DNA from 2 places in the Novosphingobium sp. BL-S-33 genome. Region 2 is predicted to be linked to the other one. Evidence: predicted binding sites of a transcription regulator. Region 2 holds the regulator's gene; the other holds the start of a gene.
What was found. Region 2 encodes LexA, which represses DNA repair genes until DNA is damaged. Its sites were predicted from a motif close to GTTCCNCNCTTGTTCT; they were not measured.

Region 1: the regulator LexA is predicted to act here: its motif matches at 12,731-12,746, upstream of uvrA (excinuclease ABC subunit UvrA).

What each region holds. Positions count from the first base shown of each region.
Region 1 is NZ_CM166474.1:3,586,194-3,601,645, forward strand. It holds gene AC1VVM_RS16545 (glycine zipper 2TM domain-containing protein) at 211-543, shown strand; gene AC1VVM_RS16550 (sulfotransferase family 2 domain-containing protein) at 719-1,480, shown strand; gene AC1VVM_RS16555 (SDR family oxidoreductase) at 1,789-2,526, shown strand; gene AC1VVM_RS16560 (class I SAM-dependent methyltransferase) at 2,624-3,865, shown strand; gene AC1VVM_RS16565 (argininosuccinate synthase) at 3,970-5,190, shown strand; gene AC1VVM_RS16570 (septal ring lytic transglycosylase RlpA family protein) at 5,321-5,875, shown strand; gene AC1VVM_RS16575 (hypothetical protein) at 6,179-6,802, shown strand; gene AC1VVM_RS16580 (RNA-directed DNA polymerase) at 7,408-8,907, opposite strand; gene AC1VVM_RS16585 (hypothetical protein) at 9,194-9,571, opposite strand; gene uvrA (excinuclease ABC subunit UvrA) at 9,753-12,719, opposite strand; gene AC1VVM_RS16595 (UrcA family protein) at 13,261-13,662, shown strand; gene AC1VVM_RS16600 (UrcA family protein) at 14,074-14,496, shown strand; gene AC1VVM_RS16605 (hypothetical protein) at 14,734-15,093, shown strand; gene AC1VVM_RS16610 (VOC family protein) at 15,148-15,452, shown strand, end outside.
Region 2 is NZ_CM166474.1:2,726,622-2,742,073, forward strand. It holds gene AC1VVM_RS12730 (AraC family transcriptional regulator) at 1-593, opposite strand, end outside; gene moaC (cyclic pyranopterin monophosphate synthase MoaC) at 813-1,295, shown strand; gene AC1VVM_RS12740 (molybdopterin molybdotransferase MoeA) at 1,295-2,515, shown strand; gene lexA (transcriptional repressor LexA) at 2,630-3,319, shown strand; gene AC1VVM_RS12750 (ComEC/Rec2 family competence protein) at 3,452-5,701, opposite strand; gene gltX (glutamate--tRNA ligase) at 5,683-7,137, shown strand; gene AC1VVM_RS12760 (citrate synthase) at 7,151-8,434, shown strand; gene AC1VVM_RS12765 (hypothetical protein) at 8,582-8,809, shown strand; gene AC1VVM_RS12770 (sensor histidine kinase) at 8,895-10,289, opposite strand; gene AC1VVM_RS12775 (hypothetical protein) at 10,289-11,233, opposite strand; gene AC1VVM_RS12780 (hypothetical protein) at 11,270-12,451, opposite strand; gene AC1VVM_RS12785 (Hpt domain-containing protein) at 12,542-12,844, opposite strand; gene AC1VVM_RS12790 (coiled-coil domain-containing protein) at 12,995-15,452, shown strand, end outside.

The sequences.
Region 1 (15,452 bases), 860 kb from region 2:
TTCGGCGCGCCTGAAACCGGCCGGCCATGCATCGGTTCGAATACATGCAACGAAATATTTCGAACGCAGGCCGTGCAAAAGCATTCGCCGCCCTCAAGCAACGTTCCGTCGCTTAAAATCGCGAAAATCGATTTGTTCATCTTGGGTTGAAGTGATCGGCGCGAAGACGGGGCTCGGTCGCCAAATAGAATTTTCATCTCGGAGGACACTTTGCGTAAAACCCTGATCGCCGCCACCATTGCCACCATGGCAGTTCCGGTCGGCATGTCGATTTCCGAAACCGCCGAAGCGCGCGGTCGCGGCCCCGAATATCACCACACCAACAATGGCATCCGCTACTGGCGCGGCAACGACGGCCGTTACCGCTGCACGAAGTCGAACGGCACCACCGGCCTGCTGATCGGCGGCGTTGCCGGCGCCCTGATCGGTCGCTCGATCGACACCCGCGGCGATCGCGCCACCGGCACGATCCTCGGCGCCGGCGCTGGTGCGCTGCTCGGTCGCTCGATCGATCGCAACAACAGCCGCCCGCGCTGCGGCTGATCTCAGACTGATCGGGCCGGTTGGCCCATAGATCGATGGGGGGCGCGCCGGCGAAAGCCGGCGCGCCCCTTCTTGTTTTACGGTGTTGTTCTGGCGCCATTTACCGGCGCCCGGTTTCATGGGCTGAAATATTCTGAAATCCGCAACTCACATGAAGGCCTCAGGGCCTTGCCCCATGGCAACCGTTCTTGAGACCCCCGCTCTGGACAGGACCGCCGGTACCACCGGCCTGAACCGGATCATCGCTTCGGCCTTCGGCGTGCGCCTCGTCAGCGACGTGCCCGAACGGTTGTCCCGCTTCGGACTGCGCCCTCTGCTGGATGCCAAGCGCCGTCAGCGGCTCAATCGGATCCGCATGAGCGGCCTGTTGTTCATCCATGTTCCCAAGAATGCCGGCACCTCGATCAGCGACCGGCTCTACGGCGCCCAGACCAAGCACGCTTCCGCCATCTATTATGCCCGGGCGGCACCGGACCTGCTGATCCTGCCCAGCTTTGCGATCGTGCGCAATCCGGTCGAACGGTTCCTTTCCGCCTATCGCTACGCCCGCGCAGGCGGAACCTTGCATCGCACGATTTCAGCCCCGTTTCGCGAACGCTACACCGCCTTTCGTTCGATCGACGACGCCATCGACCACCTTGCTGCCGCGCGCAGCCCGTTCGATCTGGATCACGTCTTTCGACCGCAATCGTGGTACTTGCTCGATGCCTGTGGCCAACTGGCGGTTGACCGGCTGATCCCCTATGAGCGGATCGGTGAAATCGGCAGGCTGCTGCGCCGGCCGGATCTGGAGAACCTGCCGCAGTTCAACTGCTGCGAAACAGCGTGCGAACTGCCGGGACGCGCCCAGCTCGATTTCCTCCACCAGTTCTATGCTGACGATTTCGCCTTGCGCGAAAGGGCTCTGAAAGCCGGCGCACCGCTGCTGACGCCCTGATCCGGACGCCCGGTTCAAGGGGGCCGGTTCAGGGGGCCAAGTTCAAGGGCCGGCCGTTGGCAGTTCGCGCCGCACTTTGCGGCAGAGGCGAAAAATCAAAGCATTGCTCTGTGCATAGGGGCCTTTCCTAAGCCGCCGTACTATGCTCCTATGCTGGCGATGTTCATGCGGAATCCCCCCTTCCTGACATATCGGAATTGCCCCGTTTCGGCTCCGGCCGGGCAGGCCCGGGGATTTTCACCTGAACCGTGTCAACTGTGTCAACCGGGCCATCAGACGGGGGCCTGCGCTTGACCGAGAGGCCGGCAATGCTCGTCACCGGCGGTGCCAAGCGGATCGGCGCGGCCATCGCCCGTGCCTATGGCTCGGCGGGCTGGCATGTCGTGATCCACTACGGCAACTCCCGCGAACAGGCTCAGGCACTGGCCTCCGAACTGCCCAGCGCCGAAATCGTCAGCTGCGAACTGGATGACTGGAACGCGGGCCCCGCGATGGTCGAACAACTCGCCGCGCGCCTGCCCCGCTGGCGCGTGCTGGTGAACTGCGCGGGCATGTTCGATCTCGACACCGCCGAGGCGCTTGTCCCGGCGACGTTCGAGAAGGCCATGCGCGTCAACGCGGGCACTCCGGCCCGGCTGGCGCAGGCGTTCCTCGCCCATGCGCGCAGCCCGGAAGGCCGCCGCGTGATCCACGTGACCGACCAGAAGCTACTCAATCCCAATCCGGACTTCTTCTCCTACACGATGAGCAAGCACGCGCTCGCCGCGACAGTGCCGATGCTCTCGATGGCCCGCCCGCGGGCGGAAGACCGGATCTACGCGCTCGCACCCGGCGCGATCCTCGCCAGCCACGACCAGAGCGAGGCCGAGACCGAAGTGTCGCACCGGATGAACCTGCTTCACCGCAAGACCACACCCGAAGACGTCGCCGACGCGGCGCTGTTCCTCTCGCAGGGATGGCTCGCAAGCGGGGAGACGCTTTTCGTCGATTCCGGACAGCACCTGCTCGCGCAGCCGCGCGACGTGCTGTTCCTTGCACGGCAGTAAGGGAGGCGCTGCCCGATTTCTCGCCTTCGCATGCGGCATTCGCACGCGAACCTTCTTGTTCCGGGCCGGCGCGCCCACTCACAAATGGCTGATGGCAATGGGAATTCTCGATCGCTTTCTCGAACGCGGGGTCCGCAGCGGCACGCTCGAACTGACCCGGCCGGACGGGAGCGTAAAACGCTTCGGTAAACCGGTCGCCGGTTACCCCGATGTCCGCATCCGCTTCGCGGACGCCAAGGCCGAACGCCAGATCCTTACCGATCCCCGTCTCGGCGCGGCGGAAACCTACATGGACGGCAAGCTCACTGTCGAAAACGACGACATCATGGGGCTGGTAGAACTGCTGCGCGCCAACTCCAGATGGGACAAGGGCGGCGAACTGCACGAACAGTCTGCCCTCAAGAAAGTGACCGGAAAGCTCGTCACGCTGGTCGACGGCATCAACAAGGCCACCAGCGCCAAGAAGAATATCGCGCATCACTACGACATCGGCAACGAACTCTACAATCTGTTCCTCGACATCGAACACATGCAGTATTCCTGCGCCTATTGGCCGGAAGAGAACATGACGCTGGAGCAGGCGCAGACCGCCAAGCTCGCCCATATCGCCGCCAAGCTCGCCCTCGCCCCGGGCCAGCGCGTGCTGGACATCGGCTGCGGGTGGGGCGGCATGGCGATCTACCTCGCGAAGAATGCGGACGTTTCGGTGCTCGGCATCACGCTGAGCGAGGAGCAGCTTGCCCTGGCGCGCGAGCGGGCGCAGCAGGCGGGCGTGGCGGACAAGTGCACGTTCGAACTGGTCGACTACCGCGACCTTGCCGCCCGCGGCGAGAAGTTCGACCGGATCGTTTCGGTCGGCATGTTCGAACATGTCGGCCAGGCGCAGTTCGCACAGTTCTTCAAGGCCTGCGGTACGCTCCTGCCCGACGACGGCGTGATGCTGCTCCACACCATCGGGCGCATGGGCGGCCCCGGCGCCACCGATGCCTTCACACGCAAGTACATCTTCCCGGGCGGCTACATCCCCGCGCTGAGCGAGACCGTGGCGGCGAGCGAAAAATTCCGCATCATCGCCACCGATGTCGAGAACCTGCGGCTTCATTACGCGCTCACCCTGCGCGAATGGTACAAGCGCTGCGTCGCCAATCGCGAAGCGATCATTTCGATGATGGACGAGCGATTCTACCGCATGTGGATCTTCTACCTCTCGGGCGCCACCGCCGCGTTCGAGAGCGGAGGCATGTGCAACTATCAAATTCAATACGCCCGTAATCGCGGTACGCTGCCGATCACGCGCGACTACATGGGCAAGGCCGAAGCCGCGCTTCCTAACCGCTGAGGGACATCTCTCACCCCGCCCGCCGTTGCGCGTTATTGCACTGGGGGGCGGGGGCTGTTAGGCGCGCGAGCCGAATCCAGCGCATTTCTGCGGAGCCCGTTCCCATGTCCGACAGCATCAAGAAGGTCGTCCTCGCCTACTCCGGCGGCCTCGACACCAGCGTCATCCTCAAGTGGCTTCAGGTCACCTACAACTGTGAAGTGGTGACCTTCACGGCCGACCTCGGCCAGGGTGAAGAACTCGACCCCGCCCGCGCCAAGGCCAAGATGATGGGCCTGCCGGACGAGAACATCTACATCGACGACCTGCGCGAGGAATTCGTGCGCGACTTCGTCTTCCCGATGATGCGCGCCAATGCCCGCTATGAAGGCGACTATCTCCTCGGCACCTCGATCGCCCGCCCTCTGATCTCCAAGCGCCTGATCGAAATCGCGCACGAGACCGGCGCCGACGCGGTCGCGCATGGCGCCACCGGCAAGGGCAACGACCAGGTTCGCTTCGAACTCTCGGCCTACGCGCTCGATCCGAACATCAAGGTCATCGCCCCCTGGCGCGAGTGGGACTTGACCAGCCGCACCGCCCTCATCGCCTGGGCCGAGCAGCACCAGATCCCCGTTCCCAAGGACAAGCGCGGCGAAAGCCCGTTCTCGACCGACGCGAACCTCCTCCACACCTCGTCCGAAGGCAAGGTTCTGGAAGATCCGTGGGAAGAGACCCCCGACTACGTCTACTCGCGCACCGTAAACCCGGAAGACGCGCCGAACGAGCCGGAATACATCACCATCGACTTCGAGAAGGGTGACGGCGTCGCGCTCAACGGCGTGGCCATGAGCCCCGCCTCGCTCCTCACCGCGCTCAACGAACTCGGCCGCAAGCACGGCATCGGCCGCCTCGATCTGGTCGAGAACCGCTTCGTCGGCATGAAGTCGCGCGGCATGTACGAGACGCCGGGCGGCGAGATCTACGCCCGCGCCCACCGCGGCATCGAGCAGATCACGCTCGACCGCGGCGCCGCGCACCTCAAGGACGAGCTGATGCCGAAGTATGCAGAGCTCATCTACAACGGCTTCTGGTTCGCCCCGGAGCGCGAGATGCTTCAGGCCGCCATCGACCACAGCCAGGCCCGCGTGAACGGCACCGTTCGCCTCAAGCTCTATAAGGGCAATGCCTCGGTCGTCGGCCGCAAGTCCCCGGACTCGCTCTACTCCGAACGCCACGTCACGTTCGAGGACGATGCCGGCGCTTACGACCAGAAGGACGCAGCCGGTTTCATCAAGCTGAACGCCCTGCGACTCCGCCTGCTGGCCCAGCGCGATTCCAAGTAAATACCTTCGGATTCGGCCTTCCGAATCCTTTCAACGTCTTAACGACATAGGGCGGCCCGTTGCCAAAGTGCGACGGGCCGCTTTTGCATGGGTCCTCAAGGCGATGAACTGCCTGTAGGAGTCCATCCCTATGACGGGGAAGCAAAACCAGCCGCCTAAAGCTCGCGCTAAACGCATCGGGTTCGCTCTGGCGAGCATCGCGCTTATCGCAGCTCCCGCCTCTTCGGCCGTGGCCGAGGGGCGCCTGGTCAAGCTGCCGGGCTCCGAGCCCGCTGCGGCGGAAGCTCCGGTAGCCATGGTGCCGCCCGCCGCGCTGACGCCGGCCCCGGCCGCCCTGCCCGCCACTCCGCTGATCGAGGCTATCCAGCCCGAAACGCAGGAATTCGAGACCATCGGTTCCGGCATGGCCAGCTTCTACGGCCGCGAACTCGCCGGCAACCGCACCGCCAGCGGCGACCGTTTCGACCCGACCGCCCTCACCGCCGCGCACCGCACCCTGCCGCTCGGCTCGCAGGTTCGCGTCACCAACCCGGCCACCGGCCAGTCGGTGATCGTCACCGTCAACGACCGCGGCCCGTTCCATTCGAACCGCCTGATCGACCTGAGCAAGGCCGCTGCCGACAAGATCGGCATCTCGCGCGCCGGCTCCGGCAAAGTCGAAATCGCCGTCCGCGACGACGATTGATCGCCCATTCTGCCTGATCTGAAAGAAGGTTAGGCCGACGCGGTATCGGAGGGGGGTGGGGGAAGCACCGCGCCGGCCTTCACAGATACAAACATCGCCAGCGTCATAGAGTTCCCGGCCCGCTCGATTTTTTTGCGCCGCCGCCGCGCCGCGCGGTTGACACAGTTGACACGGTCCAGCGCAAATAGGCCCAGCCCTTTCCGAGCCGCCCCACACCGCACCATCCAGCGACTTGAACTCCATCGGCGGCCCGCCCACCGAGGCGCCATCCCCCGCCAGCACGCTGTCCACCGCCGCGAAAGCATGGCCCTGCCACGCATCCCACTCGCCCGCCGCCAGGGCCCGGCACGCCTCCAGATCGAGAGCCGGCGCATCGGCCACCTCCTCCCCGGCATCCACCGCGTCGAGCCACGCCTCCCGCGCTTCCCCGACGAGCAAGGCCCCCAGCTCCGCCACGTATCGCCCGCGCTCCGGCGGCAACCGCGCATCGCCGAGACCGTCCGCGTCGTCCTCCATCGGCGTCAGCCCCTCCGGCACCGCGCCCGCCACCAGCGCCAGCACCTCGTCGAACCGATCGGCATGAGCGCCCGCCTCAGTCTCCTCCGCTGCCCGGTCGAGCCGCGCCAGATGCGCGAGCAGCAGCCGCGCATCGAACCGACGTCGCACCGCCACTTGCTCGCCATGGTAAAAGACAGCCTCCTCCACCCCATCGAGCGCCCGCGTCGCCAGCACTTCCTCGACATGCCGCCGCGCCAGCACCAGCGCCGCATCCCATCCCTGCGCAAAGAGAGCGTCCCGCCGCCGCAACACGTAGGCCGACTGCCGAGACAACCCCACCGCCGCACTCGCCGCCCGCACGTCCCCCTTATCGGCCAGCCGGTGCAAAAACCGAACCTTCCGCTCGGCGGTCCAAGAATTGTGAGGTGAAAGATCCTCCCCCATCGGGGGAGGGGGACCATCTCCGCTCATCCTGAGCTTGTCGAAGGAAGGATGGTGGAGGGGGCGAGCCACAGCGCCACCGCCAGAAGTAGAGGAACCAGATAAAATGCGAGGGCCATCGCCCTCGCGCTCCCCAACCCTTCCCGCCGCGCCCGACGCCCGCGAAGCGCCCTGCCCCGCACCGTCGCCGAGCGCCTCACCAAAGCCCGGCCCCATCCCGTCATCCCAGCGCAAGCCGGGATCGCCCTCGACCGAGCGCCCACCGCCCCGCCCGCGCGGAAAGGACTCCCCCGGCAACCCGATATCCCGAGAGCCCGGAATCCACCCCCGCCCGGCAGCGGTGGGATACGAAGAGTTTGAATGGTCGGACATGGTTCACCCCCAAGACTGGAGCCAAAGCCCCGGCACGGAGGCGCCGGGGTGAACCAGATCATTTATCGCATGTGAGGACGTGTAGGAAAGTGAAGTATCGGAGACATCTTGCCGACAAGCTCACGACGAGAGGGTTCATCAGATGGCCGCTTGGGGCCGGTAGGCGACTGCCCGATTTAGAGGTGGCACTAACGGTTATTTGCCGTTCGCAGGATGCCAGCTTACCCGCTGTGAGAAAAAGCATTGTCGTTGAACAGTTCTACCTCTGATGGATCGACCACTTCCGGCGTATTTGCCGCATCTGCCACCACGATTTTGCTAACATCCAAGGCTTCTTTCAATGCGGCCCCAGATATCCAGTCATTGTTCCACAACGCTTCCGATTCGCCATCGACAATCTTACAAATTGTCTCGTTTGACGTAAATTCAAGCTCTAGTGCAGCGGGTTTTGTTACACGTTGCAGCCAGACTTCTTGATAACCGTTGTACGGAACACCGCCCATCTTTGCCTTTACCTTGCGCCATAGCCTGGCTTTCTCCTCTGGCTTTTGCAAGGCGAGCAAATGGGTCAAGATACCGGCAACTACCGGAAAAGTTGATGGGGACGTGACAGCTATGTCTGTGGCGATTGCCACTTGCACTTCTATATCTTCAGGCTCGATCTTTTGTGCGGCGATCTTTTTGTGCAATTCGGCCAAGAGCCGCTTTAGTGCGCCGCTGCTCGGATACTTCCGACCGAATGAATGTAATCGGAGCAATTGCTTCTGCAATGTCCTGGCGTTGGTCTCACCCAGGTCTTGGATTTCGATAGCAGCGATCTTATCGACCTTGATGGAACCTTCGATGACGTTGGTGCTGGAGTACGTCTTCGCAACGCCCAACCTCATTCCGACTTCTCGCAGACAATCGCTGACCACTTTTAGTATGCGTTCGCCCTCCCGATCGCTGTTAGTAAAAATGCGGTAATCATCACGGTAGCGCAGGATTATGAAGTCTTTCTCTCCTTCGAGATTCTTTGTGATCAACTCGTCAACGTAGCCAAGCACAAGCTCTGCCAGAAAGTCCATCAAAACGGAGCCTTGGGAAATGCCGTTTGTTTGGCCAAACCTCCCCCCGCGAACAAGGCGGTCAATCTTATCTCCCAAGAGGCTCTTGCCATTGCTTTCCTTCGCAGCCTCGAGGCCGTGTAAGGCCCAAGAGATGCTGTGGGTATAAAGCGAGCCGTAACAGTCAGTCACATCCCTATGCAGAATATGTGAAAAATCCAGTGAGTAGGTCAGCGATGCCTGCTCTACCGTCTGCCACCATTTTCTGATTTGCGTAGCTTGATCCTTTTCGTCGCCATCAGACAAGAAAACCGAACTGCAACAGGTGACAGCCCCGCCCTCGAATTCGGCGAACCTTTCTGTTATCGTTTTCCAAGCATCTGGCTCGCAGATCGTATTGACCAAAGATACGTAAATTGCGGGATGCATCAATTCTAATGGCCGCCATGCAAAGCGACCATCTTTGTTGGCAATGAAGTTATAGTTCACACCAGACATTTTTTCTGGCTTACCGTCGGCCAGTTCTTTGTAATCACCTCCCTTGAGCACACTCGATACAGCCTCAAGGATGGGCTCGAAGCTGATATAATTTGGGAAATCAGCGTTGAAGTAGCTACTACCCCTCAGGAAATACTTCATCTCATCAGCGGCAGGAAGATCTACAAGCTTTGTCAAAAACTATCTCATGCAAACATTACAAATCATCGGCGTGTTGCCACATTCGAAATCTTTCGGCTAGTCTTAATGATGTTACTGGCCTGCCAGCTTTTCGTTTGCGGCGAGACAAAGTGCCGTTTGTTACTGATCGGTCATTATGGGGTCGTTGCACGGGCGAGAATGGGTGTGGTCGGCATTCGTTGACTTAAATGCCGTTGCTACCGTGCCCAGCAATGACCGCTTCCGGGAAATCTAAACAATTGCCCTGATGGCCGGATTGGAGTGCAAAGCGGCCAAGCGAGGCCTACATCATCACATAGTGCGGCTTGCTCCACGTAGCGTAGCCCCGCCGCACTTCGGACGGCTTGAGATTGAGCCGCCATGTGCGGCCATTGCTCCGCAGCAGGACGAGGACGCCGGAACGGCGCAGGGTCTTGCCGGGCGCATCGCCGCGCACGTCTTCACAGCGAAGGGATGGCGCGGGCAGCGCGCTGCGCGGGGGTGCGCTCGACGGGACCGTCGGCGCTGTCGTCGAGGAACCACCCGGTCCGACTTCGTCCGCCACGGGGCCAATCGCCGAACGCGGGGCCCAGCTCGCGCCGGCAAGGGGTTGCGGCATGGCTGCAAGCGCCGCCGTCAGGACGGCAAGGGTGACTGCATTGGCTCTGCTGTTCGCGCGCATGTCTCCCTCCAGAAACAGGCGCCAGTTCGAAAGTCTCGCGCCCGGATGGCGCGGTTGACATTACGAATCGACTGAGCGTGCCACTACGCCCCTTGCATGGGCAAGGGGCGTGATGCGGCTCACACTTCCATTTTCGGCGTGAAGGGCCGCGCCGGACTGCCTGCCCGGCGCGCCGGGCCGGTCATTTGGCCAGCAGCGGTTTCAGGTAGTGCCCGGTGAAGGACTTCTTCACCTTGACGATATCCTCCGGCGTACCTTCGGCGATCACCTCGCCGCCGCGCACGCCGCCTTCCGGGCCCATGTCGATGATCCAGTCGGCGGTCTTGATGACATCGAGGTTGTGCTCGATCACCACCACCGAATTGCCTTGCTCGACAAGGCGGTGGAGCACTTCGAGCAGCTTGCGCACGTCCTCGAAGTGGAGGCCGGTGGTTGGCTCGTCCAGCACATAGAGCGTCTGGCCGGTGGAGCGGCGGGCCAGTTCCTTGGCGAGCTTGACGCGCTGCGCCTCGCCGCCGGACAGCGTGGTCGCCTGCTGGCCGACCTTGACGTAGCCGAGGCCCACCTCGTTCAGCATGTGCATCTTGTCACGGATCGGCGGCACGGCCTTGAAGAACTCCTCCGCGTCCTCGATCGTCATGTCGAGCACGTCGGCGATGGAGTGGCCCTTGAACTTCACTTCCAGCGTTTCGCGGTTGTAGCGCTTGCCGTGGCATTCCTCGCACGTGACGTAGACGTCTGGCAGGAAGTGCATCTCGATCTTGATCAGGCCGTCGCCCTGGCACGCCTCGCACCGGCCGCCCTTGACGTTGAAGCTGAAGCGCCCGGCCTTGTAGCCGCGTGCTTCCGATTCCGGGAGGCCCGCGAACCAGTCGCGGATCTGGGTGAAGGCGCCGGTATAGGTGGCGGGGTTGGAGCGCGGGGTGCGGCCGATGGGGGACTGGTCGATCTCGATCACCTTGTCGCAGTTTTCGAGCCCGGTGATCCGGTCATGCGCCCCGGCGACGACGCGCGCGCCGTTGAGCTGGCGCGCGGCGCCGGCCTGCAGGGTGTCGATGGTGAGCGAGCTTTTGCCCGATCCGGAAACGCCGGTGACGCAGCAGAAGGTGCCGAGCGGGAACTTTGCCGTCACGTTCTTCAGGTTGTTGGCGCGGGCGTTCTCGACCACGATCTTCTTGCCGTTGCCCTTGCGGCGCTTGGTCGGCACCTCGATCTTGCGCGTGCCGTTGAGGTAGGCGGCGGTGAGGCTGTTCTTGCTCTTGAGCACTTGCTTCAGCGTGCCTTCGGCCACCACTTCGCCGCCATGGACGCCGGCGCCGGGGCCAAGGTCGACAATATGGTCGGCCGTGCGGATCGCGTCCTCGTCATGTTCGACCACGATCACGGTATTGCCCAGGTCGCGCAGGCGCTTGAGCGTTTCCAGCAGCATGTCGTTGTCGCGCTGGTGGAGGCCGATCGAGGGTTCGTCGAGCACGTAGAGCACGCCCGACAGGCCCGAGCCGATCTGGCTGGCGAGGCGGATACGTTGGCTTTCGCCGCCTGACAGCGTGCCGCTGGTACGGTCGAGGTTGAGGTAATCGAGCCCGACGTTGTTGAGGAAGCCGAGGCGCTCGTTGATTTCCTTGAGGATGGCCTTGGCGATCTGCTGCTGCTGGGCGGTCAGCTTCTCCTCAAGATTGCCGAACCATGCGAAGCCGTCCGCCACCGAAAGGCGCGCGGCGTCGGCAATGTCGCTGCCGGCGATCTTCACCGAAAGCGCTTCGGGCTTGAGACGCTTGCCCTCGCAGGTTTCGCAGGGCTGCGCGGTCTGGAACTTGGACAGTTCCTCGCGCATCCAAGCGCTGTCGGTCTGGATCATGCGGCGGTTGAGGTTGCCGATCACGCCCTCGAACGGCTTGTTGACCGTGTATTCCTTCTTGCCGTCCTTGAACGTCAGCGGCACGGCCTTGCCCGCGGTGCCGTAGAGGATGACGATCTTCACCTCGGGCGAGAGCGCGTCCCACGGCGTGGTGAGGTCGAAACCGAAGTGCTCGGCCAGGCTGGAGAGCACCTGCATGTAATAAGGCGAAGGCGGGTTGGACTTGGCCCAGGGCACCACGGCGCCCTGCTTGAGGCTGAGATGCTCGTTCGGGACCACAAGTTGCGGATCGAACAGCAGCTTCTCCCCCAATCCGTCGCAAGCCGGGCAGGCGCCCTGCGGGGCGTTGAACGAGAACAGGCGCGGCTCGATCTCCTCGATGGTGAAGCCGCTGACCGGGCAGGCGAACTTTTCGGAGAAGACGATGCGGTTCGGCGGCAGGCCGACCTTCTTCATGCCCTTCGGTTGCGCTTGGCCTTCGACAGGCTCAGGCTGAGCGGACTTGGAGCGCCCCCCCTTCCCCGCTCGTGCCGAGCTTGTCGAAGCACCGGAAACCTCCGCCACCGTCGTATCGGCAAGGTCGATATAGGCCAGCCCCTCGGCCAGCTTCAGCGCCTGTTCGAAGCTGTCGGCAAGACGGGTCTGGATGCCGTCCTTGACCGATATGCGGTCCACCACGACTTCGATGTCGTGCTTGTACTTCTTGTCGAGCGCGGGGGCGTCCTCGATGGCGTAGAGTTCGCCGTCGATGCGCACGCGGGTATAGCCCGCCTTCTGCCACTCGGCCAATTCCTTGCGGTATTCGCCCTTGCGGCCGCGCACGACCGGCGCGAGCAGGTAGGCGCGGGTGCCTTCGGGCAGTTCCATCACCCGGTCGACCATGTTGGAGACGGTCTGCGCCTCGATCGGCAGGCCCGTGGCGGGCGAATAGGGAATGCCCACGCGCGCCCAGAGCAGGCGCATGTAGTCCCAGATCTCCGTTACCGTCGCCACCGTGGAGCGCGGGTTGCGGCTGGTGGTCTTCTGCTCGATCGAGATCGCGGGGCTGAGGCCGTCGATATGCTCGACGTCCGGCTTCTGCATCATCTCCAGGAACTGGCGCGCATAGGCGGAGAGGCTCTCCACGTAGCGGCGCTGGCCCTCGGCGTAGATCGTGTCGAACGCGAGGCTGGATTTCCCCGAACCCGACAGGCCGGTGATGACGATCAGCTTCTCACGCGGGAGCTCGATGTCGAAACCCTTGAGGTTGTGCTCACGGGCGCCGCGTACGGTGATGTGGGAGAGACTCATGGGGGAGATATGTTCCAGATTTGTTCACGATACGCAAGGCACGCTGCGCCGCAAAATGGGGGCCGCGAAGCCATGTGGGAACGGCAGGCCCGATTGCAACGTATGCCGCCCCCCGCCCTCCCCTCGGCGCCGCTTCCACCGGTCACGCCGTTCGTCGGCAATCGAATGTCGTCTATCGGTCGTGCAATGTCGTTTGCCGATCCGTTAGTTTGCAGACTTGAAACCGTCATCCCAATCAGTAATAGAGACGCTGCCTGATTACAGTAACGACTCACCCTTTGCTATTATGTCGACCTGCATGACAAAGTAGATCGTCAGGTGAATGAACCGGCCCGGGACGTCGCACAGGCTAACGCACTTATTGCCGATCGAATTCACAGCTTGGATTCACAACGTGAGTTCACGGCGGGGCAGGTGCGCACAACGCGCCTGTAAAACAAGAATTTTCAGATCGCACCAGGGTCGTCGCAGTTCATTTGCATCGTGGGACAGGGAGGTTCCGCGAAAGGCCGACTGCGCCCTTAAAGGAGGAGTACCTGAGATGACCAAGGTTTCCCTGTTCGCTTCCGCCGTCCTGTTCGGTGCCGCGCTCGGCCTGGCCGCGCCGGCCATGGCAGAAGACGTCCTTGTCAAGAATCGCGCCATCGATCCGAACGTTCCGCGCGTCGAAGTGCGCTACAGCGACCTCGATCTAGATAGCCAGGCGGGCCGCGACCGGCTCACCACGCGGCTCGATTCCGCGGTCCGGACGGTCTGCGGAGACGCGGATGTCCGCAATCTTGACGACTTCAGCCACATGCGGGACTGCCGCGATGAGTCCACCGATCGTGCCTATGCGGCACGTGACGAACTCTTCGCCCAGCACATGGCCGCCCGGGCGAGTGGCCAGACCCTTGCTTCGGCCGGCACCCCGCAAACCATGGCGGTCTTTGCCCGGCGCTGAGCCCTTGCGTCCGCCGGTCCTGCCCTTTCCGGATCGGCGGGACGCATCATTGAGTTAGCAGACTGAAATTTTCGGCAAGCGCCCTGTTGTATAGGCAATACTGTCCGAGCAATAGGATTACGCCAGCTTGCAGTTACTTTGTACGTTGCGGAATTAATTTTCCGTCACTGTATTTAATGTTTCACAATCGAGAAATAGAGGAGGCCGTCCGCGCATTGCGGGATGGTCTCGGGGGAATCGATGCCGCATCGTGCGCCGCAATTCGCGGTCACCCAGGTCGGCCCATCCCTCCCAAACACCGTTCAAAAGACCGCCACCAAAGCGGCCGACAATAACGAAGCAACGCCATGAGGGTCGCTCGCAATCCACCACCGTGCCGGGATTCCCCCGGACCGACCGGAGCATACGAGCATGACGCATTTTAACAGCCGCAAAACCTCGCAATTCGTTTCCACCCGTACTTTGTGGTCCGGTGTCGCGCTGCTTTGCACCGCGCTGCCGATCGCATCGCCGGCTCTCGCGCAAACCGTTGCCGCCACCATGACGGATGGCGACAGGCCCACCGAATTGGTGCGGTATGCCGACCTTGACCTCACTTCCCCGCAAGGACGCGCGCGGTTGGATGCGCGCATCAATTCGGCAATCGATCATGTCTGCGGCCACGCCGACATCGGCGATCTTGAAGGGCGCGCCCAGATCCATGATTGCCGCAGCGAAAGCGCGCAGCGGGCCTATACGGCGCGCGACACCATGCTCGCCGCTCGCGATCGCGGCGACCATGTGGCCGCCCTTGCCATCTCCAAGGGTCCGGCCACCGGACGTTCCGATCACTGACCGCATCGGAACGCCCTGAATGCGCCGCCCCCGCTCCCCCATGCGGGGGCGGCGCTTTCCATTTCATGACCCGTGGTTCCTGGCTCCGGCTCGGGGCCGGTTCCCCGAGAAATCCTCTTTCTGTCGCAGGCGCCGCACAGTCCGTCCCCGCGCGTCACCATTCGTCGCATAGGCTTTGCGCCGGCCCGTTCGCGTGGTCACAGATGCGCGCAAACACCTTCAGGGACGGAGAATTACATGAGGGGGTCGCCCATCCTTCTGGCGCTTGCTGCACCGGTTTTCGCATTCGGCATCGCCAGTGCCGCGCATGCCGACGATCCACGCGATCCGACCATGACGCCCGAGGCCATTGCCCGCGATCGCGCCGTGATCCGCAAGCTAAATCAGGACCAGCTGGCCTATGTGCGCAAACGTGATGCGCAGTATGCCGAAGGCTGGAAGGCCTATCGGCAGTCGCCGGATGCCCGGCGCAGCAGCGCCAGCGACGACGGCGCCCGCGATTACGCCGAAGCCCGCCGCCAGTACGAGGCCGACCTTGCGAGATGGCGCCGCGATGTCGCCGCCTGCCGCGCCGGCGACTATTCACGCTGCCGCTGACTTCTGACCGGCCCCTCTTGGCGAACCGCATGAGCGGCGCGTAAGATCCGGCCCATGGCACTGCGCCCTTTCCACCTCGCCTTCCCCGTCCATGATCTCGACGCCGCACGTGCGTTCTGGGGTGGGCTGATGGGCTGTCGGGAGGGGCGCAGCAGCGACGCCTGGGTCGATTTCGACTTCCACGGCCATCAGATCGTCGCCCACCTCGTACCGGACATGGCGCGCGGGGATCGCGCTTCGAACCCGGTAGACGGTCACGGCGTGCCGGTACCGCATTTCGGCATCGTGCTGTCCATGGAAGACTGGGAAGCGCTGGCCCTGCGCCTGCGCGAAGCCGGTGTCGCTTTCGGAATCGAGCC
Region 2 (15,452 bases):
AAGAGATTGAACGTGCGGCTGCCTGGCGGCACGAAGCCCGCCGATTGCCGCCAGTCGATGAATCTCCGGATCGTGTCGCCGATTTTTGCCATGTCGCCGCGATGCTCCATGACCGCCACGCGCATCGGCGCAAATTCGCGAATCTCGACATCGTCGATTGCCGTGGTTTCAACCATTGTCCTGTTCCTTGCCACTTGGAGTGTGTCGCTCAGGGCCTGCCATGCCAACCAGTCCGGCCCAGCGCGAAAAGCCGAAGGCGTCTGACCGATCCACGCGCGAAAGGCGCGGGCAAAGGCTTCCGGCGCTTCGTAACCGGCATCCAGCGCGGCATCGGTAACCCGCGTGCGGGGCTGATAGGCCAGCTTCGTACCCGCCCGATGCAACCGCGAAAGCTGAACGAAACGCTGGACCGGCATTCCGCTCAGCGCCCGGAACTGACGATGGAAATGGTACGGCGAGAATCCGGCCCATCCTGAGATCGTTTCTAGGTCCGGCGACGCGTCCTGCTCTGCATCGATCCGCTCGACCACGCGCGCCATCCGGTCAAAATAGCGGCGGCGCGAATGTTCATCCTGTTTCGAGCTTCGTGTCATGCAGGCTGTCCTGCCACGAAACCCAAATACCTGCCTGATCGATCTTGCGATAATCGCGCCGCAATCCCTGTCCTACTCGCACAAAATCTGCCATCGGTCCTTCATGGACCTTTGCAGAACTTCCAGAAAAACCGCGCGAATCCAGCGATCCGGCGCGGCTGCGGCATCTTTCTCAGGACCATGTAAACTGAGTCACCTTGCGGAAGCCGAAGGCTGAACATGACCAAGAGCCTGACCCACATCGATTCGAATGGAACCGCCCGCATGGTCGATGTCGGCGCCAAGGACGAAACCCAACGCCTCGCCGTGGCATCTGGCCGGATTTCCATGACGCCGGACGCCCTCGAAGCGATCCGCCTCGGAAACGCGCCCAAGGGCGATGTTCTTGGCACAGCCCGCATCGCCGGGATCATGGCCGCCAAGAAGACCGCCGATCTGATCCCCATGTGCCACCCGCTAATGCTTGATGCGGTAAACGTGGATTTCCATTTCGAAGACAGCGCCATCCGCGCAACCGCCACGGCCATCCTCACCGGCAAAACTGGTGTCGAAATGGAAGCTATTACAGCAGCTTCCATCGCACTTCTGACAATTTACGACATGGCCAAGGCGCTCGATAAAGGCATGGTTATCAGCGAAATCCGGCTCATCGAGAAACGCGGCGGAAAGTCGGGACACTGGACTCTGGAAGGCACTGCCTGATGGCCGGACATCCAATGCTCTCGCTCGAAGACGCACAGGCCAAGCTGCTGTCGCTTGTCGACCCCCTGCCGATCGAGCGCGTTGACATAGAGGGTGCGCTGGGCCGCTACCTTGCCGAACCCATGCTGGCTCGCCGCACCCAACCGGCGGCAGATGTCTCGGCGATGGATGGCTACGCAGTCACCGCCGAAGACCTCACCGGCCCGTGGCATGTGGTGGGTGAGAGCGCGGCGGGTCATCCCTACGACGCAACCGTGGCACCGGGTCAGGCCGTGCGCATTTCCACCGGCGCACTGATGCCCGCGGGCGCCGAGGCGGTCATCCTCCAGGAAGATCTGTCCCGCGAACAGCATCGCATCTCGCTAACCGGCGAGGCACCCATCCCTGCGCACAAGCACATACGCCGTCGCGGCATGGACTTCCCCGAAGGCAAGGAAATCCTTCCACTTGGCGTTCGGATCGGATCCTCGCAGGCGGCGCTCGCAATGGCAGCCGGCCACAAACACCTTCCTGTCCGGCGCATTCCCCACCTCACAGTGATCGACAGCGGGGACGAACTGGCTTCCGACCCGGAATGCTGCGAACCGCATCAGATCCCCGCCAGCAATGGCGCCATGCTCGCCGCCATGGCGCGCAATCTGCCTGTGAAAGTCGACAGGATCGGACCGGTCGAGGATCAACTGGAAGCACTGGTCAAAGCATTCCAGACGGCGGCGGATTCGGACGTGATCGTCACCAGCGGGGGCGCCTCCGTCGGCGAGCACGACCTGGTGCGCCCGGCGCTCGAAGCCTGGGGCGCCAAACTCGATTTCTGGCGCGTAGCGATCAAACCGGGAAAGCCGATCCTGGTCGCCCGGAAAGCCAAAGGCCGGCGCAGCCAACTCGTTATCGGACTGCCCGGAAACCCCGTTTCCAGCCATATTACCGCGTATCACTTCCTGCTGCCGGTCCTGCGCGCGCTATTGGGCGCGGGCCGGCCGACGTCGATGTCCATGCTCGCCCTGCTAACAAGCCCCGTACCCGCGACCGGCGATCGCCGCGAATTCCTGCGGGGCGTGTGGGACGGAGAAAACGTCACCCCGCAAGTCGTTCAGGACAGTGGCGCGCTGGCTTCGCTGGCCACCAGCAATGTCCTGATCGATCGCCCCGCGCGTGCGCCAGTTGCCGGGGCAGGCGATCCGGTGCGAGTCTACTTGCTCCAGAATGGCGGTATTGCTTGACGTTACCGGATTCGTTGCTTAATTGTTCCCTCATTGTTCGCGAACGAACCTGCAAGTGTTCTTCGCGATGGCAACAAGGCCGCTGACGGCGGCCCAGCAGGTGAGGCAGGCCAGATGTTGACGCGCAAGCAGCACGAATTGCTCCGGTTCATTCAGGTGCGGCTCGAAGACAGCGGCGTCTCGCCTAGCTTCGAAGAGATGAAGGACGCACTTGACCTCAAGTCGAAGTCGGGCGTGCACCGCCTGATTTCGGCATTGGAAGAGCGCGGCTTTATCCGCCGCCTGCCCAACCGCGCACGGGCATTGGAAGTTCTTCGCCAGCCCGAAGACGTCAATAGCAAGCCAACTACCGCAGCTGCGCCGCCGCGCGAGACGGCGCCGTCACTGCGTCCGGCTCCTCGGGCACCCGAACCGGCCAACGACGTGATCGAGATTCCGCTGCACGGCCGTATCGCTGCCGGGGCGCCGATCGAGGCCATAGAGGGTCAGTCGATGCTGCCGGTTCCGGCGGCCCTGCTTGGTTCCGGTGACCACTACGCCCTTGAAGTTTCGGGCGACTCGATGATCGAGGCGGGAATTCTCGATGGTGATCTGGCCCTCGTGAAGCGTACCGATACCGCGCGTGACGGCGAGATTGTCGTCGCCCTCATCCGTGGTGAAGAGGCAACCCTAAAGTACCTGCGGCGCGAAGGCCCCAAGGTGCGGCTCGACCCGGCCAATGCGGCATATACAGCCCAACTTTACGGTGCGGATGAAGTTCAGGTGCAGGGTAAACTCGCTGGGATTCTGCGCCGCTATCACTGAAGCGAGCAGCGAAATCCTGCATCTACGACGATCTGGAGCGTTTGATCCGACTGTATCGGATCAAACGCTCCAAGTTTTTGGTTTGTCGCGTTTTCCGAGTCGTCAGGTGATTCCGCCTTGTTCAAAAACGCTCTAAGGCCGCCACCAGCCATGACCGCCTTGCTCTTGGGCAACGGTCTGCACTGTCTGCCCAGACAGGTCGATGGTGAGACCGCCCGTCTGCTTGAGCATAGGTCGGTCGATCCTGAGCCAATGGGGATGACAACTTCCTGGCAAGCGGCGATCTGCAATGACGATATCGACCTGACTGCACGCGCGCAAAAGTGCCGGGACAGGAACATAGGCATCGCTGCGCGCTATCAGTACGCGCCACGTCCGGCCGCCACGATCAAGTGATACCGCGCAGAAATCCGCATTGCAGTGTGCTTCCGGCCGCCGAGGCAGGGAAAGCGGAGCATTCCTCTGACCGACCACTTCCAGGAAGTTGTCCATGGCATAATCGCTCTTGCTCTCGCGCAAGAGGGCCAGATTTCTTCCGCCGTCGACAACCACGCCCACGTAATGGCCGTCGCCTGCAACAAGGATGTTCGGCGGCGTCAGCAATGCCAGACCAAGAGCACCTGCGATTGCGGGAACGAGCCCCAGAAATCGCACTCTCCCACGCCACAAGGCAAACCAAAGTCCGCCCGCAACGAAATGCAGGAAATGGCCCGTTCCCATCGTCGGGAACAACCTCACGGCGCCGGGAAGTCCTCCCGTTCCGTGAGCAAGGTCCAGCAGCAGTGCAATGGCCCAATTCGCCAGCCACCAGACTGGGGCGCCCAGTCCGGCGATGTCGAGCAACAGGGCCCCAGCGACCAGCGGCATGATGATGAAGGTCGTCAGCGGAATTGCCACGATGTTGGCCATGGCTCCGTACACGCCCGCCCGATGGAAATGATAGAGGCCGATCGGCATGAGTACGGCTTCGATCGCGATCCCGGTCACCAGCGTAAGGACAATGTCGCGCAGAAGGCGCATCACAATGCTTTCCTCACGCGGCGCCATCCAGCGCTTCACCGGACCGGCATTTGCCACCACGATCAGCGCCAGAACCGCTGCAAAGCTCATCTGGAAGCTCGGCCCGGCAAGAGATTCGGGCCATAACAGCATGACAACAAAGGCGCCGGCTGCCAGTAGGCGGACGGACAAAGCCTCCCGCCCCATGGCCAGTGCAGTGAGCACCAAGAGCGATCCCACGCAGGAGCGTACCTTCGGCACCTGCGATCCCGTCAACAACGTGTAGGCGATGCCAGCGAGTGCGCCCACGCCTGCCGCCAGAATGGGAAGCCGCCAGCGCAACGCCAATCCGGGCGAAAGCGCCAGCAGGCGAAGCACCAGAAAATAGACGGCGCCGATAACCGCACTGACGTGCAGACCGCTGATCGAAAGCAGATGCGCCAGCCCGGCATCGCGCATGGCCTGCCCATCCTGCTGGGAAATGCTCCCCATGTCTCCGGTAACCAATGCCACGGCGATACCTGCACTGCCGCTCGGTAGCCTCGATTGGATATGACCGCTCAGATCTTCCCGCCAGGCAGCCAAAAGGTCTCCCCCCGTTCCGGCGTTCAAGACCTCAATCGGCGCGAGGACGCTGCCCGTTGCGGAAAGGCCCGCAAACCACGCTGCCTGAGCAAAATCGTACCCCCCTGGGATGAGCGGAGAAGCCGGCGGAACCAGCCTGCCACGGAAGCGGATCAACGCGCCCGGCCCGACTTGCGATTGTGATCCCGAATGGGCGTGCAGAGCGCCGAATCGATTGGGCACAGTCACCCGCGCCATTATCGCACGGCCGGTCGCCGGCTCCCGCATTGCCACCACAAACCGGCGCTGTTCCTGGGCCGGCCGCTCTTCCACCGACAGGACGCGGGCCATGAACGTACCCGATAAGGAGCGCGAAATCGGCGCCGCGCCAACCAGCTCGGAACGGCCCCACACGGCCAGGCAACCGAACAGCAAAGCCAGCGCCATCGACATGACCGCACGTCGCACCAGCGGAAAGTTGGCCCGACCGTGCCGCCAGACGCTGGCAGCAGTTGCGGTAGCCGCACAAGTTGCGCAAAATGCAATCCAATAGAGAGGCCGGGGCAGCCCAAACCAGCCCGCAATTCCGGCCCCAAAGCCCACTGTAAGCCACGGCGCCTTGTCGAAACCGCAGTTCGAAAGAAAACACTCGACACCGACCAAACACCTCGACATGTGGCTCTGGCTGATCCATGGGCGATGCTGCAACGCAGCGCCTCCGGCAGAGGCCGGAAAAACGGGATCATCGGTCGTGGCGGCTAGGCTGGCCATGGCCGACATAAGGACGGAAGGTGATAACAATGGCAAGCGGTAGCGCATCGAGCGGACAGACGGACAGAAAGCCCGTCGTCACGCGCTTTGCCCCCTCGCCCACGGGTTTCCTGCACATCGGCGGCGCTCGTACGGCGCTGTTCAACTGGCTCTATGCCCGCCACCATGGCGGCAAGTACCTCCTGCGCATCGAGGACACCGACCGCGCCCGCTCAACCGAACCGGCGATCGAGGCGATTTTCGACGGGCTGAACTGGCTGGGCCTCGGCGGCGACGAACCGGCAGTGTTCCAGTTCGCCCGCTCGGATCGGCACGCACAAGTCGCAGACGAACTCATCGCCAAGGGGCACGCCTATCGCTGCTACCTGACGAGCGAGGAACTCGCCGAACGCCGTCAGAAGGCACAGGAAGAGCGCCGCCCGTTCCGCATCGACAGCGAATGGCGCGACGCCGATCCCTCGGCCTGGCCCGCAGAAAAGCCCTATGTCGTGCGCATCAAGGCGCCGCGCGAGGGTGAAACGACGATCCAGGACCTGGTCCAGGGCGAAGTTACCGTGAAGAACGAGGAGATCGACGATTTCGTGATCCTGCGTTCGGACGGAACGCCGACTTATATGCTGGCAGTCGTGGTCGACGATAACGACATGGGCGTCACGCACGTCCTGCGCGGCGACGATCATCTCAACAATGCCTTCCGCCAGCTCGTGATCATCCACGGCATGGGCTGGGACGTGCCGGTCTATGGCCACGTGCCGCTGATCCATGGCTCGGATGGCGCCAAGCTTTCCAAGCGCCACGGCGCGCTGGGCGTCGATTCCTATCGCGATGAGATGGGCATCCTGCCCGAAGCGCTGTTCAATTATCTGCTGCGGCTCGGCTGGGGTCACGGCGACGAGGAGTTCATCAGCCGCGAAAAGGCTGTTGAATGGTTCGACATGGCCGATGTCGGCAAGTCGCCCTCGCGTTTCGACATTGCCAAGCTGCAAAATCTCAACGGCCACTACCTGCGCGAAGCGGATGACGCCCGGCTTGCCGGCCTCGTCCTGCCGCGCCTTGAGGCAGCAGGCTGTGACAATCCGGACATGACCCTGCTGACGCGGGCCATGCCGGTGCTGAAGGTCCGCGCAAAGGACCTCAACGAACTTGCCGAAGGCGCGGCCTTCCTATTCGCCAAGCGCCCGCTCGCCATGAGCGAGAAGGCGCAGGCGCTGCTGACCGACGAAGCGCGTACGCGCCTTGCCGTAATGCATGAACGTCTCTCGGGAGAGTCCGAATGGACCCTCGAGGCGTTGGAAGCCAACCTCAAGGCAATGGCCGAGGAGCTGGGACTGGGCCTCGGCAAGCTCGCACAACCGCTGCGAGCCGCCCTGACCGGTCAAACGACCTCTCCGGGCATTTTCGACGTCTTGGTTCTGCTCGGTCGGGACGAAAGCCTTGCTCGCATTGGCGCGCAGGCGGACGTGGCGGCCGGAACGCAAATATAAGGAGTAAGAACTGGTGGGTGATCAGGTCAAACTGAATGCTGGTGGCACGGAATTCGATTATCCCGTGCTCAAGGGCAGTGTCGGCCCGGATGTAATCGATATCCGGAAGCTCTACGCCCAGACGGGCAAGTTCACGTACGACCCCGGCTTCACGTCGACGGCCAGCTGCGAGAGCGCGCTCACCTATATCGACGGTGACGAAGGCGTCCTTCTGCACCGCGGTTATCCGATCGGCCAGCTGGCCGAGAACTCCTCGTTCATGGAGGTCTGCTACCTCCTGCTGAACGGCGAGCTGCCCAATGGCGGCGAACTCGACACGTTCACCAACACCATCACGCGCCACACCATGCTCCACGAGCAGCTGGCGACGTTCTACCGCGGCTTCCGCCGTGACGCCCACCCGATGGCGATCATGTGCGGCGTGGTCGGCGCTCTTTCGGCGTTCTACCACGACTCGACCGACATTTCGGATCCGGAGCACCGCAAGATCAGCTCGCACCGCCTGATCGCCAAGATGCCGACGATCGCCGCTGCGGCATACAAGTACTCGGTTGGCCAGCCTTTCCTCTACCCGGACAACAAGCTGAGCTACACCGGCAACTTCCTGCGCATGACCTTCGGCGTGCCGGCGGAAGAATATGAAGTGATCCCCGCCGTCGAAAAGGCGATGGACCGTATCTTCATCCTCCACGCCGACCACGAGCAGAACGCCTCGACCTCGACCGTGCGTCTTGCCGGTTCGTCGGGCGCCAATCCGTTCGCGTGCATCGCGGCCGGCATCGCCTGCCTCTGGGGCCCTGCACATGGCGGCGCGAACGAAGCCGCGCTCAACATGCTCAAGGAAATCGGTACGCCGGACAAGATCCCGCACTATATCGAGCGTGCGAAGGACAAGAACGATCCGTTCCGCCTGATGGGCTTCGGTCACCGCGTCTACAAGAACTACGATCCGCGCGCCACGGTCATGCAGAAGACCGTCCGCGAAGTGTTCGACGCGCTCAAGGTTACCGACCCGCTCTTCGAGACCGCACTGCGCCTTGAAGAGATCGCGCTGAACGATCCGTACTTCGTAGAGAAGAAGCTGTTCCCGAACGTGGACTTCTACTCGGGCATCATCCTCTCGGCCATCGGCTTCCCGACCACGATGTTCACGGCGCTCTTCGCCCTTGCCCGCACCGTGGGCTGGGTCGCGCAGTGGAACGAAATGATCTCGGATCCAGGCCAGAAGATCGGCCGCCCGCGTCAGCTCTACACCGGCCCGACGCAGCGCGATTACGTGCCGATGAATCAGCGCTGATCCCGGCGCATCGGACAAGATCAAAGGCCCTCGCGAAAGCGGGGGCCTTTTTTTGTTGCTCTACGAATCAAGGATATTGTTGCGAAAGCCACAAATTGGCCGCAAGTTGTTACTACACAGCCACTGGGCCATTATGGGGCAATTACCATGCTGTTCTTGAGAATTCTCGCCTGCATCATCGGCTTCCTGGCCGTAGCGCTGGGCGTGCTTTGGGTCGGACAGGGGACCGGACTGGTGCTCTGGCCCGCAAACAGCTTCATGATAGACGATCGCGGTTGGGCCGTTCGCGGTGCCGTCATGGTCTGTGTTGGCGCGATTCTGCTGTGGCTGGCGTGGCGAAATAACGGGCGCAGCAGCAGCGACAACCGGCTCTAGGCCATTTCGCCGCAGCCTATTCTGGCATTATTATTTTAAATCAATGCAATGATCGAACCATCTCGGCTCGACCTGAACTGAATCGTCAGGCATCGCGGTCGGCCGGCAGTTCAAGAATGAACCGCGCACCCTGCCCTGGAGCGCTCTCCACGGTAAGGTCGCCGCCCATGGCACGCGCCAGGCACCGCGAAATGTAAAGACCAAGCCCAGAACCACCATCCCCGCTGCGACCCAGGCGTTCGAACTTCTCGAAGACACGCTCCTGATCCTCAAGCGCCAAGCCCGGCCCCTGGTCAGCCACCGTCACGTAAGCCCGCCCATCAAGCGAATCCAGCCTGATCCAGACTTGTGAGCCTTCGGGCGAATAGCGGACCGCATTGCCGATCAGGTTCAGCATGATCTGTAGAACGCGGCGGAATTCAGCGATGGCTGGCAGGCTCTCGGTCCAGTGCGGCGCCTCGACCCTGATACCCTTTTCCTGCGCACGCACATTGAGAATTCCCGCGCCCTGCCGGGCAACTTCGGAAAGATCGATATGGTCGGGGATCGTGTCGAAATTGTCGGATTCGACGACTTCGAGGTCGGCCAGGTCCTCAAGCAAGCCGAGCAGGAGCTTGCCCGCCCCCGCGATCTCGCCGGCATATTCAGCGTAGGCATCAGGCAACGGCCCAGCGAGCCGCGTGCGGATCGTCTCCGCATTGGCGATGATCCGAGCGATCGGCTGCCGCAGCACCGGCGCGAGATCCTGTCCCACCAGACTGCGCCGCATGAGCGGCTCGGCCGGCGAATGCACTGTCGGCAACGGTGCCGAAGGCGCATCCGAAACCAGCAGCAGTTCGAACCCGGTCGGATCAAAACCCGGCTGGAACTGCGGAACAAGCGCCACTCGCCAAGGCCTCTGCGAACCCACCACGCAGACCCGGGCCCCGTCGAGCAGGCGCCAATGCAGCGGCTGACGCTGCGTAAAGTTTTCCGGCGGCACGAAATCGGTCCAGGGCTTGCCAAGTCCGCCCGCCATGGCTGCGGCAACGCCTGCGAGTTCGGGACTGTCGGTCTCAACCGAAAGCACCCGCTGCGCGCCGTCAAGCCGCGCCGTCAACTCGGCAAGGTGCCGGTCGATCATCGTACGGCGGCGGTCGGAAGCTGCGGTGTCCTCGACAGCCACTTGCGTCGTCTGCCAGTTGCGGACGACGATCTCGCAACATCCGGCCTCGTCCGAATCGTCCTCGCCGAAGAGCGGCTGGATCTCCACCCAGGCTGTTACGAGTTCGGCGCCATCAAAGGCCGTAATTGCGCGTGCCAGGCGGAAGCCGTAACTCCGGGCCTTGCGGACGATATCGAGGAGTTCCGGCACCGCAATCGCACCAGGAACCGCGCCGCCGCACCGCGTCTGCAATCCGGCCAGCGGCTCGTCAGCGCGCGTCAGGCGGTCCTGCGCGTCACATTCGGCACGAGCCACGATGTTGCCGATGGCGAGCATCAGCCCCCCAGACGTCCCGTTGCCAGGATGATCGCTGCCATGTCCCCGCCGATCTCGTCGAACACCTCGGGCAGGATCTGGCCGGGATGGAACACCAGCATCTGGCGCGTGACTTCGGCGGCCGAAAGCCCTGCGGCCCGAAGTGCCAGTGCAAGCCGCGCAGCCTGCGCCTCATGGGTGGACAGCACCAGCGCATCGCGCCCAAGTCCGGATCGCAGCGCCAGCGCGGTGAGGAACAGTGCCAGACCGCCGTGGTCGATCGCCAGCGCGTCGTCCACATGATTGCCCAGCCCCATGACGAGCTGCGCAGCAAGGCCAAGGCGGCTAGCCCCCTCTTCATAGCGTAGTCTGACCGCAGCTTCGGTCGCGGCAATCCTCGCGCCCGCATCGGCCGTACCGGACAACGCGATACGGAGTGCCTGAAGCGCCCCGTGCAGAAGTTCGCCCGGCAGTTCGGTGAACGGCAGCCCCATCCGGCGCTGCGCCTGACACCAACGCGCCTGCGCCGCAAGCCATGTCATCGCGAGGGCCTGAACGCCCTCGTTCTCGGAAGAAACGAGCGACTGGAGCAGCGGCGAAACGACGGGGTCGAGCGCCATGCGGGCCTGCAAGCATTCGGTCAGACGCCATTCCAGCGCGAGTGCGTGAACGTGGCCCAACAGTGCGCGCTGGTCCATCAAGGCCAGCACAAGCGCCTCGTGCTCCTCGCTACCCTGTGCGGGCAGCCCGCCCGGCGTTTCGAGCAGCGCCCCGGCCAGGTCACCCAACATGCCGCGCACCCGCGCAAGGATCTCGTCACTGAACAGCGCGCCATCCTGTGCCGTCAGCAAATGCCGAAGGACGGGCTGGACGCTTGCCGCCAATGCGTCGCCCCGCGCCAGTTCGGCGCGCAGCACGGCCTCGACGTTCTCCACGTTGGCCGGATGGACAGCATTGTCGATCATCCGTCCCTTAATACCCTGTATTTGGTTAAGCCCCGGTTAGCCTTTTCTGCGCAGCGGAAGAGCCATGCCAAGGATGACCAGAGCAACTGCCAGAACCTCCACAATGGGTTCAACCTGCCCGAAACCGGCAGCAAACGCCAGCACAACGCCAAGCAGCGCCCTGTCCCCCGCAAGCCGCGTTGCCGGCCCGCTGACGACGCGCGGCACCAAGGCCAACAACATCATCAACATTGTGGGAGGAAACATCCAGGACAGAAGGCTTTCGCCGAAAAGCCGGGGGACACTGGCGAGAATCAGAAGTCCAAAAGTCGCATCAATCGCCCAACCGAGTACGTGGGCTCGCGGAATCGCGGGAGGAAGCTGCCCCAGCGCCTGACGTTCGGCAGAGCGGATCAGTCGGCTCGCCTCGACAAGGATAGCGCCGAGCGATGCGAACAGAAACGCGACCGAAAGCGTCCCAAACCACGCAAGACCGCCGGAAATCGCCAGCACCACAAGAACCGCGGCGCTCAGAGCATTGCTCGCATTGCCGGCGTGAAGCAGCGAAGAGCCGAACGCCACTACGCCTTGGCGCGCAATCGCTTGCCCCGGAGACATCGGCTCCCCTTCGCCGAACCGTGTGCGCAACCACTCGGTTTCGACCGCGTGCGCCTCAGCCTCGGTGCGAATCATGCGCCAGTTCGCCCCAGCCCTTGCATCGGCGGGTATCTCGCGCATCGGAATGCCGGATTGCAGTGCGATACGCATCAGCGCGGAAGGCACGTCGCAATCGGCAGGAAGTTCGTGAAGGTGCTCGACCAGGCGCCCGGGAATCTGCATCAGCCCGGCCCCCGCCCGATTGAGATCGATCCGCTCGAACCCTTCGGCCAGCGCGCCTTCAACGGGTTGAACCAGCACCGCCGGGGCGGGCCCGTCGAACAGCGAAACCGCGCGCGCCGGCTCGGCAAAGAGCCCCTCGCTGACGACGACGAGTTCGTCATTGGCGGTTACCAGCCCGGAAAGCGGGCGGGAACCGGTAGAAATGTAGAATTGCAGCCCGGCATCCTCAGCCGCGTGCTGAAGCGCGATGAGTTCCGGCGAAGCGCCGCGCGCGATGCAGATCACCCTCTGGCAATCCATAGCCAGCGCAAGGCCAAGCTGGTGCCGGGCAAGCATAGCCCCGCCCACACGCAGGAACGCGCGTGGGACCGGCTGACCCGCTCCCGCGGGCTCCGTCATGGCCAGCAATGCGATGCGCAGCTTGTAACCCTCCAGCGACCCCGCACCATGTAAACATGGGACGCGCGAGTGCCAAGCGTATGCCTGCAATCAGTCGGCGGAAAACTCGGCGATATAAGCACGAAGGCGGCGAACCACCGCCGGGTCGCCCGGAGCCGCGTCCAACGCCTCATCGGCCAGCATCAGCAGCGAGGCGCTGTGGAAGCTGGCCGCGATGCCCTTGAGCCGCATCGCCGCCATTTGCCAGTTTCCGTCGCAGCGGGCGCGCACGAGCAGATCCACTTGCCGGTCCACGCTTTCGACGTAAGACGCGCGCAGTTCCGCGAAAAGATCCGCGTCCCCGCCTGCCGCTGCCGACAGCGTTGCTTCGAGTGCACCTGCTTCATATGCCATTTCCCCAGCTTAATCCGAGAAGGGTTAAAGTGGGGTTTATTGGAGGATCACACATGGTATCCTGCCGCCATGTCCGGGGAAAACAGGATCATCGCGTTCGGCGCGAACCATAGTGAAAATGGCGATGCCGCAGCGGTTTCGCAGCCTCCCATGACGGAAAACGAAGGCGATGCCATGCCCCTGTCGCAGGAAGAATGGCATCGCGCGCTGGCGCCGGCAGCGTTGACGCGTGGAACCGGTGCGCCAAAGTGGCTGCTGCCTGCCCTCGCCGCCTTTACCGCCGCAGCCTGGACCGGTTTCTTCCTGGGATCGCAATGGCCGCTCCTGAATAGCCTGCCACTGGTGGCGATCCCGGCGATGGTGACGACCTGGGCGGTTCCCTTGCTGCTGATCGGCCTCGTCTGGCTGCTTGCCATGCGCCACAGCGCGCGCGAAGGTAAACGCTTCGGCGATGTCGCACGGACGCTGTCGCGCGAATCCGCGAATCTCGAAAAGCGGCTGACTGCCGTGAACCGCGAGCTGAGCCTCGCGCGGGAGTTCGTGGCCGCGCAGTCCCGCGATCTTGAAGCATTGGGCCGCATCGCTACCGAGCGTCTTTCGCAAAATGCCGAACGATTGCAGGATCTTATCCGCGAAAATGGCGGCCAGGTTGATTCGATCAGCACTGTCAGCGCGACCGCGCTCGACAACATGGAGAAGCTGCGCAGCCAGCTCCCCGTGATCGCCAGCTCTGCCAAGGACGTCACCAATAACATCGGCAACGCCGGCCGGGCGGCGCATGTCCAGCTTGAGGACATGATCAACGGTTTCAACCGCCTCAACGAGTTCGGCTCCGCCAGCGAACGGCAGGTCTCGCGCCTGCGTGAAGCGGTGGCGACAGCGCTCGACGAATTCACCACCCGCACCGACCGCATGGGCACGCTGGCGGACGAACGCTTCACCGTTCTGAACGAACGTGGCGAGGCGTTCCGCACCGAACTCGAACGGCATGAGGTGGAAGCACTCGCGGGTATCCGCACGCGCGCCAACGCGCTGGAAACCGAGATCGCCGAAACGCGCGCACAACTCGATCGGCATGAGGAAGAGAGCCTCACCTCCCTGCGCGCCCGGCTCATCGCCCTGCGTGAGGAGAGCGATGTCGTTTCCCGCGCGCTGCGTGACAGCGAGGGTCGCGCCGCGGAAGACTGGCGGAAGGCGCTGGAAGAGCTTGAGGACGAGCAGCGCGAAGTCGGCCGTGGCATCACCCGTACACAGGACGCCACTATCGGCGCGCTCAAGGCCTCATTGAACGCCATCGCTGCCGATGCCGAGCAACTCGACGGCACAATTGCAGCTCGCCGTGAGCGGCTCGCTGCGGAACTCGATGCGCGCCAGTCACGCCAGTCCGAACTCGAACGGGCCGCGATTACCCGCATCGAAGCCATGCTCGGCGATCTTGACGCGGGGATTTCCGAAAGGCTCGAACGCCATCGCCTGCAAGCCGCGACGCTGGGCGAGCGGGCCGGTGCTATCACCGCTGAACTGGAGCGCTATCAGGCCCGGTTCGATGCCATTGCTGTCACCAGCGAAAATATCGAGAGCCGCCTCACCGGCAGCCTCGGCTCGCTCACTGAACGCCTCACCGCCGCTCGGGCAACGCTTGCGGCGACCGATGGCGATGTGGAATCGCTCACCCAAGCCAGCGTCCGCCTGCTCGAACTGATTCAGGGCAGCGCACGATATGCCCACAATGACTTGCCCGAATCCCTCGCCCTATCCGAGGATCGGCTGAATCGCCTCCAAGCGGGGATCGCCGCCCTCCTCGCATCGCTGAGGGAATCGGCCGGCAATGGCCTGGAACTCGCCGGGACGATCGAGACTTCCGGTCTCGGCCTCAAGGCCCTCACCACCGAGCTTGCCGAGGCACAAGCCGAACTGGCACGCAGCGGTACCGCTCACGGTAAGCTGCTGGACGAACTGCGCCAGTCGGTCTCCGCCATCGAAATCGCCACGGACGATGCCGCCGGAAAGGCGCAAGGCGAGCTTCGCGATGCCGTTTCGGCTTTGCAGGCAGCGCTTGCGGGATCTGTCGAAGCCATCGAGGGCGATAGTGCCGAGCGCATCGCCCGCGTGGCGCAAGAGCTTGGTGACGAAAGCGCACAGGCCATCGACAAGGCCATGCGCCAGCGTGTGGCGGAAGTGACCGGCCAGTTGGATCAGGCCGTCGCCCATGCTTCGGGCGCCACGCGCGAGGCCACGATCCAGCTTCGCGACCAGCTTGCGAAAGTGGACGAACTCGTCGGCAACCTGGAAAACCGCGTCGCCCAAGCGCGCGAACGGGCCGAAGAGGAAATCGACAACGATTTTGCCCGGCGCGTCGCGCTCATTACCGAGTCGCTCAATTCGAACGCGATCGACATTGCCACGTCGCTCTCGGCCGACGTATCCGATACGGCCTGGGCTGCCTATCTTCGCGGCGATCGCGGCATCTTCACGCGCCGCGCGGTAGCCCTGCTCGATGCGGGCGAGGTCAAGTCGATCCAGCATCTGTTCGAGCACGAGACTGCCTTCCGCGAGCACGTCAGCCGCTACATCCACGATTTCGAGGCGATCCTGCGTCAGGTACTTT